One region of the Citricoccus parietis genome, then DNA from elsewhere that is predicted to be linked to it. Evidence: riboswitches for the same ligand, from Rfam matches in the RefSeq annotation. Region 1 holds a riboswitch; each other region holds the start of a gene.
The links. Region 1 has a riboswitch for thiamine pyrophosphate ahead of ACFFIO_RS08900 (3-oxoacyl-ACP reductase). Riboswitches for the same ligand answer to the same signal wherever they lie in the genome.

Region 1 (4,181 bases):
ACGGAATCGCAAGTCCGGTGGTCCGTGGGGCAGTGGCATCCATGGGTCTCTCCTCGGGTGGCAGGTCAGTCCTCGTGCACGTGATTCGAGCTAACCATTTCGATCATCGAGATAAAAGGCTGGATCGGCCGGGTGACATGGCTCGACGTCACGTATCGGTGCGCGTTCGTGCGGTCAGGCGGGTTAGGTCCGGTGAGAACGGTCGGCTGCGGGATGATGGGGGCATGCGACTGTGGAGTCTCCATCCCCGTTACCTGGACCGCCAAGGACTCACCGGTGGATGGCGCGAGGCACTGCTGGCCCAGGCCGTGCTGGCCGGTCGCACCAAGGGATACCGTTCGCATCCGCAGCTCGTGCGGTTCCGTTCGCACCCGGACCCCGCCGCCGCAGTCGGGGCCTTCCTCCTCGTCACAGCGGAGGAGGCCGCCGAACGCGGCTACAACTTCGACGTGACCCGGATCGACCGACCCGGCCATCCGGCGTCGGGACTGGCGCACGACGCCGGCCGGGACCTCCCGGTGGACGGAACCTTCTCCGGCGTCCCCCGACTCCCGGTCGCCCAGATCCCGGTGACGGAAGGCCAGGTCGCCTACGAGTGGAAGCACCTCCTGGCCAAGATCGGCCAGCGGACCCCGGAACGGCTGGAAGGCCTGGTCGGCATCAGCGTGCCGCAGGTCCACCCGTTGTTCGAGGTCGTTCCGGGCGACATTGAGTCGTGGGAGCGGCTGGGCTAATCCCCATACTGTTCAATGAGGTTGTGGCGGCTTGCGGCTGTGTCCCAGTGAGTGCGTTGGTCCATGACGCGCCGGAGCCCGGCCCCGCAGGGATCGGACTCCCGTGCGGGTCCACGACTATGGCTTGAGGACGGCCTTGATACAGCCGTCTTGCTTCTTCTGGAACTTCTCGTACATCTCCGGGGCTTCGTCCAACGACGCGGTGTGCGTCTTGAGGTCCAGGACGCCGAGCGGATCCGAGGGGTCATCGACCAGCGGAAGGAGGTCGTCGATCCACCGTTTCACGTTGCACTGGCCCATGCGCAACTGGATCTGCTTGTCGAACATCGTGAGCATCGGCAGGGGGTCCTTCATGCCGCCGTATACGCCGCTGATCGAGATCGTCCCGCCGCGCCGGACGGCCTCGATGGCGGTGTAAAGGGCATCGAGCTTGTCCACCCCGGCCGTCTCCATCGCCTTGCGGCCCAGCGGGGACGGCAGCAGCCCTACGGCCTGGTGGGCTACCCCGGCCACGGGAGAGCCGTGGGCCTCCATCCCGACCGCGTCCACCATGGAGTCCGGGCCGCGGCCGTCGGTGAGGTCCTTCAGCTGATCGGCCACCTCGCCGGAGGAGTCCAAGGTCTCGATGCCGTGGCGCTCGGCCATGGCCCGCCGCTCGGCGACCGGGTCCACCGCGAGTACCCGGTAGCCCAGGTGGCGGCCGATCCGGGCGGACATCTGGCCGATCGGGCCCAGGCCCAGCACGGCCAGAGAGCCGCCCTGCGGGGGCGCGGCGTACTGCACGGCCTGCCAGGCGGTGGGTACCACGTCGGAGAGGTACAGGTAGCGCTCGTCCTCACCGGTGTTCGGGACCTTGATGGGCCCGTAGTCCGCGTGCGGGACGCGCAGGTACTCGGCCTGCCCGCCGGGCACCGAGCCGTAGAGGCGGGAATAGCCCAGGAAGACTGCACCGCTGTTGTACTCCCGAACCTGGGTCGTTTCGCATTGGGACTGCAGGCCCTGCTTGCACATGAAGCAGTGGCCGCAGGAGACGTTGAAGGGAATCACCACGCGGTCCCCGGCCTTGATCTGGGTGACGGCGGAGCCGACCTCCTCCACGATCCCCATGGGCTCGTGGCCGATGATGTCGCCCTTGTCCATGAACGGGGTGAGCACCTCGTACAAGTGAAGGTCCGACCCGCAGATGGCGGTCGAGGTGATCCGCACGATCGCGTCCGTGGGTTGCTGGATGCGGGGATCCGGAACCTCCTCGACGCTCACCGAACGCTTTCCCTGCCATGTCAAAGCCTTCATCTGTCCTCCTTCTCAGGGCCGCCGCCCCACCGGGAACGGCAGCCTGCTGATATATTCGGTCGAACCGACCCTACTACTGGGACTGCCCGATAACCTACTACTGGGACTGCCCGATAAACGGTGCGTGGGTCCGGCAGTTTTCGTCAGTTCGTGGTTCTCTCGACCTGTCTGGCGCGGGTGATCGCGAACATGTTGCGCGCTGGCTTGGCCCCTGGTGTGATGTGCTCCTGATCTGACACCACGACCTACCGCTGAGAAGGGGTCGGCTATGCTCGGGGCCAGTGACACGGGGTGCTGGTGCCCACCTGGCGACCAGCTGAGATGAGACCCGTTGAACCTGATCCAGTTCGTACTGGCGAAGGGATGTCCGCCCGGTTGGCGTTGTCTCCGGGCCTGCGCTCCTTCGCCTCGGCCTTGAGGAGCGTCCGTGCAGATCGCAGAGCAGATTGTCCTGGTGACCGGAGGGGGTCGCGGCCTGGGCCGCAGCATCGTCGAGGCCTTCGCCGGTCAGGGGGCGCGGGTTCTCGTCAACTACCACACCAGCCGGCAGGCCGCTGAGGAGCTGGCCTCCCGGTTCGGTTCGGACCGGGCCGTGGCCCTGCCCGCCGATGTCACCGACCCGGGGCAAGTAGCCGCCTTGCTGGCTACGGGACGGGAGCACTTCGGGGCCCCGGTCACGACCGTGGTGAACAGTGCGTTGATGGGTTTCTCTTTCAACGGCGACGCCCGCCCGGGGGTGACGGAGATCGGTTGGGAGGACTTCGCCGCTCAGTTCGCCGGCAGCGTCCGGGGGGCGCTCAACACGATCCAGGCGGCCCTTCCGTACCTGCGGGAGAAGGGCTTCGGGCGGATCATCAACGTCGGCACCAACCTGTTCCAGAACCCCGTGGTGCCCTACCACGACTACACAGCGGCGAAGGCGGCCCTGCTGTCGCTCACCCGCACGACGGCCAAGGACCTGGGACGGCACGGCATCACGGTGAACATGGTCTCCGGGGGCCTGTTACGCACCACTGACGCCAGCGCGGCCACTCCCGAGGAGGTCTTCGAGGCGATCGCCGCCGGCACGCCCCTGGGTCGGGTCATCACCCCGGAGGAGTTCGCCGACACCGTCCTGTTCTTCGCCTGCCCCTGGGCCCGGTCGGTCACCGGGCAGAACCTGGTGGTCGACGGCGGACTGGTCATGGATTGAGTGGAGGACCGGCATGACGGCCATGGCCCGCTCCACGTCGCACGTGGGGCTGGTCAGCACCGTCTCGACCACGTTCTCCGAGCCGTTCCTCGCGGCCCGGATGCTGGCGTCACTGGATCACATCAGCGGCGGCCGGGTGGGCTGGAACGTGGTCACGTCCATGTTCGCGATGCCGAGGCCCGCAATCACGGAATGGAGGCGCTACCCGGCCACGGCCAGCGGTACGAGCGGGCCGCCGAGTTCATCGAGGTGGCGCTACGGCTGTGGGACTCCTGGGACGATGAGGCACTGGTCCTGGAACCAGATGGCATGTACGCAGACCCAGCCCTGGTCCGGCCGATCGACCACGCCGGGGAGCACTTCCGGGTGTCGGGCCCACTGACCGTGCCGCGATCATCCCAGGGCCGCCCGGTGCTGTTCCATGCCGGAGCCTCCGGGCCGGGGCGCGAACTGGCCGCCCGGTACGCCGAAGGCATCTATGCCGTCGCCTACGACCTGCCCGCCGCCCAGAGTGACTATGCGGACCTGAAGAAGCGCATCGGCTCAGCCGGACGGGACCCAGCATCGGTGGCGGTGGTGCCCGGACTCGTGACCTATGTCGGCTCCACGGAGGCGGAGGCCGTGGCGAAGCAGTCCCGGGCGGACGCACTGCTGCCCGCGAAGCAGCCCCTGGCCCAGCTGGCACCTTCATCGGGCAGGACTGCACCGGTTGGCAACTGGACGCCCCGGTCCCCGAACTGCCCCCGCTCGAGCGGTTCAGCGGTCCACAGGGCCGCTACGCGACGATCCTGCGGATCGTGGAGGTCGAGGAGCCCACGGTGCGGCAGCTGCTGGGCCGTCTCGCGGCCGGAGGAGGGCAATGCACCATGGTCGGCACCCCCGAGCACATCGCCGACCAGATCGAGGAGTGGTTCCGTTGCGGTGCCGCTGACGGGTTCAACCTCATGCCACCGTGGCTACCG
Region 2 (4,181 bases), on a different contig from region 1:
GGTCACGGCCAGCACCGAGCGGCCCTCGGCCACCAGCCCGCGCAGCAAGCCCGTGAGCACGGCCCACGTGTTGGCGTCCTGGCCGAAGGTCGGCTCGTCGAGGAACACCACCTCAGGCCCGGCGGCCAGCACCGTGGCGACGGACAGCCGCCGCTTCTCCCCGCCGGAAAGGGTGAACGGGTTGACCTCGGCCAGCGCTTCCAGATTCAGCTCCGCCAGCAGCCCATCTACCCGCGCGGCTGCCTCCTCGTCCGTGAACAGCCGCTGCCCGGTCTCGGGATCGCGGGCATGGCGGGGACCGAACAACAGCTCGTCCCGCACGGTGGTCGCGACGAACTGATGCTCGGGTTCCTGGAAGACCGTGCCGATCCGGCTGACCAGGTCAGCGGCCTTCCACCGGTGCGGGTCGTCCGGCAGATGGCCGGCTCGCTCCCCCTTGAGCGCGGCCCCCGCCGTGAGCGTGCCCGCGTGGGAGGGGATCAGTCCGGCCAGGGTCAGCAACAGCGTGGACTTGCCGCTGCCGTTGGCACCGGTCACGACGACGGCCTCGCCGGCTCCCAGCTCCAGGTCCAGGTCCCGCTGGACCGGCTTCGGGGTGGGACCGAAGCGCCGGCGCCATCCCGGTGTCACTGGCTCCCGGGAGACGGCCAGGCCACGGGCGGTCAACAGCGCACCGGGGGGCGCCGCCGTCGTGCTGTTGATTCTTTCCGCGCCCCCCTGCAACTGGAGGTCAATATCGCCCGGATTTGGGTCGGTACCAGGCCCATTCCGGTGCGAATTCGACCTCCAGTTGCGAGGGGTGGGGGTAATCGGTGTCGGAACACGGCCGGGCACCCAGACGCCCGCCGCGGCCAGCTCATCCCGGACGGGGCCCGGGGCGAGGAGCTCGCCCGGGGGACCGTCGTGGCTGATCCCGCCGCCGGGCTCCACGACGAGCATGCGGTCCACATGGTCGGCCCACACGGCGAGGCGGTGCTCGACCACGAGCAGGGTCGCGCCGGTCCGCTCGACCACGGCGAGCACGGCGTCGCGGACCTCCAGCACCCCGGACGGATCCAGGTTCGCGGTCGGCTCGTCCAGCAGGATCAGCGGCGGGCGCATCGCCAGGATCCCGGCCAGGGCGAGGCGCTGCTTCTGCCCGCCGGAGAGTCGCGAGGTGTCCCGGGCCAGGGAGATCCCCTGGTCCTCACCCAGTCCCACGGCGTCCAGTGCGTCCCGGACGCGGTCCCAGATCTGCTCCCGCGGCACCTGCAGGTTCTCGGCGCCGAACGCCGCATCATCGCCGACCCGGGACAGGATCACCTGGGTCTCGGGATCCTGCTGCACCAGCCCGGCGTGGCCGCGCAGCTCACGCGATACGGCGCCGTCCACCCGCAGGGAACCGGTCTCCTCGGACTCGTCGGCGGGATCCAGCACCCCGGCGAGGGCGTAGAGCAGGGTGGACTTGCCGGCACCGGAGGGGCCTGCCAGCAGGACCTTCTGCCCGGCCGGCACCTCCAGGTCCAGCCCCGCGACGGCGGGGACCGGCCGGCCGGCGTGGCGCCAGCCCCAGTCCGCGGCGGTGATGCGCGCTCCCGGCACCGCTCAGGCCACCGGCTCCTGGTGGGCACGGCGGGAGGCCAGGGCGGACAGGGCCCCCGTGGCCGCGAGACCACGCGTGGCCAGCCAGGACAGCAGGCCGGCGATCACCAGCCCGGACACGCCCACCAGTCCCACGTAGATCAGCTTCCAGTCCAGCGTGTACTCGGGGAACCAGTTGAAGATGAACGCGTCATTGATACCACCGAAGATCCCCGTGACCAGGCCGGCGAGCAGTGCCACGGGCAACGTGAAGCGGCGGTAGAGGAAGGCCAGCAGGATCAGTTCGGCCCCGAGGCCCTGGACCACGCCGGAGGCCAGCACGGTCAGGCCGAACTGGGAGCCGAGCAGGGCAGAGACCGTTGCGGCCACCAGTTCGGTGAACAGCGCGGCCCCGGGTCTGCGGATGATGAGTCCGCCGAGCACGGCCGGGAACAGCCACATTCCGGCCACCAGGGCGGAGGACGGCGGGAAGGCCGCGAAGGCGGGGCTCAGCCCGGCATAGGCGAGGTTCCAGGCCCAGAAGATGACGCCGGAGGCCACCGCGATGACGGCCGCCACGACGATGTCCACCACCCGCCAGGAGCGCCGGTTCGGGGCGGCGTTGCGGGCTGCCCGGCCGGTGCCGGTCGTGCCGCCGGTGTCGGCGGACGGCGCGTGGCCGGCGTCGTGCCCGGGGGTTGCGCCGGGGTGGTGCGGGGTGTTGCCGGTCTTCATGGAGACCATGTGGTGTTCCTCCTCAAGGATGCAAGGAGGGGGACGGAACGGTACGCCGAGGGCACTCGAAGACGAATGCCGGTGGACGGTTCCTGACGTTCCATCAGAGAACTCGACTTCCTTCGCCGGTGCTAACCGGAGCAGGTTCGAGGGTCTGCGCTGGGCGCACTCTCAGCACCCGAAGGTGCTCCCCTGTCGTTCACAGTGTCCAGCCAGCATAGTCCACGAGGCCCGGTCGATCCACCGACCCGATAGGCTGGGGAACGACCATGCAGTCAAGCCGGGAGGACACCCCATGAACAATCTCACGGACAAGATCGTCAGCACCGCGATCACCGTCGTCGGCGGCTATGTCGGCACCAAGGTCGTCGAGTTCACCTGGCGGAAGGTGACCGGCCATGACGCCCCCAAGGACGCGGAGGACACCGAGGCGAACATGTGGAGTGCCATCACCTTCGCCACGATCTCCGCCGGCATCACCGCCCTGATCCGGGTCACCTCCCAGCGCGGCGCCCACAAGGCCATCGAGTCGATGAAGTCCCGCTCCCCCAAGAAGGCCGGCGCCGCCGAGGTGTGAGCCGAGCCGACCTGTACAGCGTCAGCCAGCGGCCGGCGTCGGGCACCGTTGACCGGGCCCGACGCCGGCCGTCGCGTTCTCCGATGGCCGCACCGGGCGCGCGGGCACGGGCGCGGCCCGGGCGGGCAGGCCAACCAGAATCCGGAGGACAGTAGCGCCTAGTCCCGGCCCCCGTGGTCGGTGGGGTCCTCCCTCGGTACGGTCCGTTGGTCCGGCGCCGAGGCCGCGGGCTTGCCGGCATCGTCATGGCTGGCGACCACGTCCGCGAGCTCGTCCACGTAGAGGTACTCCTTCTTGAGGTGCTTGGTCCGGTATCCCGCTCGGCCCACGAGGTGGGCGGAGACCGGGGCGGTGAGCATCTGGAGTACCCACGCCAGCACGAGCACGGGGACCCACACCCAGGCCCGCCAGGCGAAGGCCAGGGCCAGCAGCATCAGCAACAGGCCCAGGACCTGGGGCTTGGTCCCAGCGTGCATGCGGGAGAGCTGGTCCGGGAACCGGAACAGGCCGATCCCGGCCACGGTGGACATCAGGGCACCGAGCACCAGCAGCACTGCTGCGACTCCGTCTGAGATCTGGATCCAGTCCATGTCAGGCACGTTCACTCGGCTCCTTCCTGGCCTCGGCCGCGAACCGGGACAGCGTCACCGATCCCACGAAGCCGATCACGGAGGCCACCACCACGAACACGATGTTGTCCGTGTGGTGGTGCACGGCCATCTCCACGCACAGCGCGGACGAGATGACGATCAACAGCACGTCCGTGGCGATGGCCCGGTCCAGGATCGAGGGCCCGCGAACGATCCGGTAGATCGCCGCCAGGGCTCCCACGCCCAGCAGTACCAGGCAGATGATCCCCGCCCATTCCAGCATCGTCATCGGAGCCTCCTCCCCGCCATGGGCTCGGCGCCGCGCGCCTCGTCCTCCTGCACCAGGGCCAGGTCCGCCTTGGAGCCGATCGCCCGGATGATCGCGGCCTCGGTGCTCAGGGCCTGGGCCCGGTAGGCCTCGACCGCCTCCGCGTTGTCCACGTTCAGGCAGTGCAGGTACAGGGTGGAGCTGGGCCGATCCACGTCGATGACGAGGGAGCCGGGCACCAGGGCCAGCGCATGGCCGGTGAGCGTGACGATCAGGTCGTCGTGGCTGCGCAGCGGGACCGCCACCACGGAGTTGACGATCTTGGGCCCCTGGGTGATGGCGTCCCAGGCCACCGAGATGGACGCAGTCACCACGTGCCAGAGGAACCGGACCGTGAAGACCAGGAAGTACCAGAGGTTGAACCGGTCCGAGAAGTTCACGCGCGGCAGCC
Region 3 (4,181 bases), on a different contig from region 1:
CTCCCGGCCAGCTGGGCGGCGGCAGTGTTGCTGGGGCTGGTGCTTCCGGGGCTGCGGGTGGTGCCGATTGCGGTTCCTTGGACAGCACTAGCCTCGCCGGGTTCGATGCGCAGCGCCTGGTCGAAGAACTCGAGCTCGTGGCGGCAGGCAGTCAGGTACGCCCGCGTCGCGGTGGCACGCACGGCCGGGGAGGCAGCAGCCATCTCAGACTCGAGCTGGGCCAGCGCCTGTTCGGTGGCGGTGACGAAGCCGGGGTCCCGGTAGGTGTCCAGCCAGGCGGCGTAGGGGTGGTCGGCGGGGACGGCGGGCAGGGCGGCCCCGACCTGCGCGTAGAGCCAGAAGCAGGGCAGCACGGCGGCCACGCCGACGGCCCGGTCCTCGCCGAGGGCGGTGGCCAGCAGGAAGTCGGTGTAGGCGGCGGTCACCGGGCTGGGCGCTGGCGTCGGGGCAGGTTCACTGTTGCGGCCGAGCCAGCCGCGGTGCAGCTCGGCCTCCTCCGTGAGGGCCCCGGTGGCGGCCTGGGACCAGTAGACCTGCGCGGCGGGGTCGGTGCTGCGGGCGGCGAGTGCGGCCAGGGCCCGGGCGTAGCCGTTGAGATACAGCGCATCCTGGGTCAGGTAGAACCCGAAGGCGTGCTTCGGCAGGCTGCCGTCCACGAGGGCGCGGACGAAGTCCGAGTCGGCGATGGCGGCGGTGGTCTCCTCGCCGGCGGCCCAGAGCGCGGCGGTCCACGGGCCGGCGGAAGCGACGGCTGGCGCGGGTCCGCCGTCGTTGCCGGCCCGCGAGGTACCCAGGTCCGCAGGTGTCTCGAGAAGGTGGGGGACGGCGTCGGGCGTGATCCAGGGGGCGGAAGAGGCGGCGGCCGCCAGCCGGCGGGCGCGGTGGCCGTGGTCCACGGGGCCGTGGCCGGAGCCGACGCGCAGGGCGGCGCCGTGGCTGATGGACTCGTGGAGCCAGTCGGTGGCCCAGGCGAGGGCGGCGGCGGGGGTGTCCCCACAGCCGAGGCGGGTGGCCAGGGCGGAGGACAGGGAGCAGCCGGTGCCATGCGTGCTGGTGGTGTCCACGCGGGTGGAGGGCACGGCGATGCGGGTGCCGTCCGGAGACAGCCAGGTGTTGGTGACGGTCAGGGTGTCCAGGTGCCCGGTCTTCACGATGACGGCCACCCCCATCTCCGCGGACCAGCGGGCGGCCTGGTCGAGGGCTTCGTCCTCGGTGGCGGCGCGGGGCGAGCCGGTGAGCACGGCGAGCTCGTCGATGTTGGGGGTGACCACGGTCGCGCGGCGGCAGAAGGTGACCATGGCCTGCTCGGCCTCGGGCTGCAGCAGGCGATCCCCGCTGGTGGCGATCATGACCGGGTCGACGACGAGGATCGGGGGCCGGACGTCGTCCAGCCAGACGGCGACCGTGGCGATGATCTCCGCGGTGCCGAGCATGCCGGTCTTGACGGCGTCGAGGGTGACGTCACTGCTGACGGCGTGCAGCTGGGCGGCGAGGAACTTTACGGGCGGGACGTGGAGGTCCCGCACGCCGTGGGTGTTCTGGGCGACCAGGCCGGTCACGACGCTCATGCCGTAACCGCCTGCGGCGGTGATCGACTTGAGGTCCGCGGCAGTGCCGGCACCCCCGGTCGGATCGGTCCCGGCGATCGAGAGCACTCGTGGCACTGCGGGCAGGGCGGAGCTGGGTGAAAATTGGGTAGGGCAAGAAGAAGTCACGCGGACATCCCTTCGCTAGTTCGAACTAGATCAGGTTCCACGGGTGTTATCTCAGCGCCGGCCGGCGCACCCCGTGTCCACGGCCCAGTTTAGACCGGTCATGCGGTGGGTGGATTCCGGACGTCATGGAGCGTTGGGCCCGCTAATCCTAGGCCCCACGTTCACGACCATCTCCCAATCGACCTGTCCGCCATGGCTGTCAGGATCGGCGGGGAGGCCTGCGCAACTTCGCCTACCGCCAGTTCGATCTCGTGGTCGCCTGACCCGCCTTGGAGGCCATCGCGATCACTGTTCAGCTGGTCCGCCGGCCGTGGAACGCGCCGACGAATAGCGGCGGGAAATGCTCCAGCCATACTCTCTTGGCACTTATACATGCCGCGAGTCCCGCTTTCTCCAGCGTCCGGAATCAATCAAACTCCAATACAGAAAGTGACACTCACCGTCAGGCTGCTTCATCCTTCGCGCTTCGATTTGGCGAGAGCGTCTTCCGATGAACTGCCCCAGTCAGAGATCGCATCATGTCGCCGAGGTCTAAACCCAGCGCCACGCCAAGCGAGATCACGGTAAACAATCCCGGCTCCAATGTGCGCCCGTCCTCGATCGCTTGAATGCTCGACTCCGCCACCCCTGACCTCTCAGCGAGCTCTCGCCTCGAAATTTTTAGTACATGTTGTCGCTCACTCTTAAGAAGCCGTCCCAGCTCTAAACTTCTTTCAGCATAAGGAAAAGTTCCCTTGCTCCTACGTCCCACCATGCAACCAAGTTACCAAACTAATAGTAACTCTGCATAGATGACGTGATACACTCGGATGCATGGCAGGCAGGCATATCCGCGACATGATCGCTGCGTACGGGCAGCGAGACGACTTGAAATTTCGTCGAGCCGCCCAAGCCATCATTCAGGAAGAGGAGGCGAAGAAGCACACCGTCCTCGCACGCGAGCTTCGTTCAGCGCTAGCCGCGAATGCAGGCGTTGGCGCATCCGAGCATGCCCCCGCACTCGAGCCACCCCTCGATAGGGACAGTTCACTACCGCTTGCTCGCGTGGAATACCCACAGCGATACTTGAGCGACCTCGTGCTGGACCGTAGCGTCGCTGCCTCTTTGGAACGACTTGCTCATGAAGTCAGAAATTGGCCTGCCCTTGATGCGGCTGGCCTACCAAGGCGCAATAGGTTGCTTCTGTCAGGACCGCCAGGATGCGGGAAGACATCGGCAGTTTCAGGAATCGCACACGAACTAGGGCGCCCTCTCGTCACCGCTCGAGTTGAAGGACTCATTTCGAGCTACTTAGGTGAGACCGCTGCGAATCTATCAAACCTTTTCGATTTCGCCTCAACCGGGTCCTATGTTCTTTTCCTCGATGAGTTCGACAGTCTCGGCAAAATGCGGGGCGATACGTCAGACCACGGAGAGTTGCGGCGGGTTGTAAATGCCGTCCTGCAGCAGATCGACACGTACAGTGGCCCATCCCTGATAGTCGCCGCTACCAATCACTCACAGATTCTTGACTCCGCACTCTGGCGTAGATTCGACTCGGTAATCGAACTCGGACTTCCAGACTCGCGACAAGTATCAGCGTTGCTGGGACGCTTGCTACCGAACAACGGCGCATCACTTGCGCGGCACTACGTTGAAGAACTAGTCGGTCTACCCCATGCGGCTACTGAGTACTTTGCCGTTTCCGCCAAACGCCATGCTCTACTCGAAGGAAGAAAGCGCATTGGCGACACAGACATTAATTTCGCTTTGACGGAGACAATCTCCCGACGCTGGTTATGATGTGCTGCCCTTGGCTGGTCATTGTCGTATTCTCATAGTGTGGCCGATCATCTAAAGCTCCCCCATCACTTGGATTTACCTTCGAAGAGGCCCCTGCGTCGATTTGATCCGGATCCACCTCCATTCGATTTTTCGGCACATGCCAAGAATCTCCGCGGAGTTCTGGAAGGATTGGAGTCTTCCACGCCCGGCATCTTCAGCTCTACCGTCAACGATGAAGTTGATACTGACCCTGAAGCACCTTATCTCGGCGACGTCGTGCTTAAGTTTTCGGGCTCTGCCCCCTTCACTAGCAACGCATTCAACGGAGTCGGCATGGTGCCGCTCGCTGTTAGCGAAGAAAAGCGATATTTCGCGCTCACCGACTCACAAGCACGAATGGCCTTCAACGAGTATGTTGGGGGGTTCCTGGACAACCCGGAGGACTTCACGGCCGGGTCTCAGGCTTTACGCGAAGCGCTAAAAAACATCAAAGGCGTAGAGCTATACAACCGAGACGATCGTTTGCAGGGCCTATCCTCCCCCATCGAGGGCTCCGTTATGGACGTCGACATTGTTCTCTGGCCGACGTCAATTGCGATTCAACGGGCCGAAGAAGAAGGGCGCCGACGAGTCGAAGTGCTGGCCAGCCTTATTGCAGGCTTTGCCGGAGAAGATGAACGAGTGGCTGCGTTGGCGACGTCA

Region 2: it holds a riboswitch for thiamine pyrophosphate, as region 1 does, so the genes downstream of both, ACFFIO_RS16250 (ECF transporter S component) here and ACFFIO_RS08900 (3-oxoacyl-ACP reductase) in region 1, are expected to answer to the same signal.
Region 3: it holds a riboswitch for thiamine pyrophosphate, as region 1 does, so the genes downstream of both, ACFFIO_RS06810 (bifunctional hydroxymethylpyrimidine kinase/phosphomethylpyrimidine kinase) here and ACFFIO_RS08900 (3-oxoacyl-ACP reductase) in region 1, are expected to answer to the same signal.

What each region holds. Positions count from the first base shown of each region.
Region 1 is NZ_JBHLWH010000026.1:26,423-30,603, forward strand. Features, by position in the region: gene ACFFIO_RS08885 (TspO-related membrane protein) at 1-43, opposite strand, end outside; gene ACFFIO_RS08890 (pyrimidine dimer DNA glycosylase/endonuclease V) at 225-734, shown strand; gene ACFFIO_RS08895 (zinc-dependent alcohol dehydrogenase) at 852-2,027, opposite strand; TPP riboswitch at 2,305-2,408, shown strand; gene ACFFIO_RS08900 (3-oxoacyl-ACP reductase) at 2,455-3,219, shown strand; partial or broken gene ACFFIO_RS08905 (hypothetical protein) at 3,242-3,325, shown strand; partial or broken gene ACFFIO_RS08910 (LLM class flavin-dependent oxidoreductase) at 3,412-3,804, shown strand; gene ACFFIO_RS08915 (hypothetical protein) at 3,813-4,079, opposite strand.
Region 2 is NZ_JBHLWH010000047.1:12,875-17,055, forward strand. Features, by position in the region: gene ACFFIO_RS16245 (ABC transporter ATP-binding protein) at 1-1,581, opposite strand, end outside; gene ACFFIO_RS16250 (ECF transporter S component) at 1,585-2,304, opposite strand; TPP riboswitch at 2,396-2,499, opposite strand; gene ACFFIO_RS16255 (DUF4235 domain-containing protein) at 2,591-2,872, shown strand; gene mnhG (monovalent cation/H(+) antiporter subunit G) at 3,031-3,462, opposite strand; gene ACFFIO_RS16265 (MrpF/PhaF family protein) at 3,464-3,751, opposite strand; gene ACFFIO_RS16270 (Na+/H+ antiporter subunit E) at 3,748-4,181, opposite strand, start outside.
Region 3 is NZ_JBHLWH010000019.1:99,051-103,231, reverse strand. Features, by position in the region: gene ACFFIO_RS06810 (bifunctional hydroxymethylpyrimidine kinase/phosphomethylpyrimidine kinase) at 1-1,664, opposite strand, end outside; TPP riboswitch at 1,706-1,799, opposite strand; gene ACFFIO_RS06805 (helix-turn-helix domain-containing protein) at 2,158-2,469, opposite strand; gene ACFFIO_RS06800 (AAA family ATPase) at 2,529-3,497, shown strand; gene ACFFIO_RS06795 (S8 family serine peptidase) at 3,537-4,181, shown strand, end outside.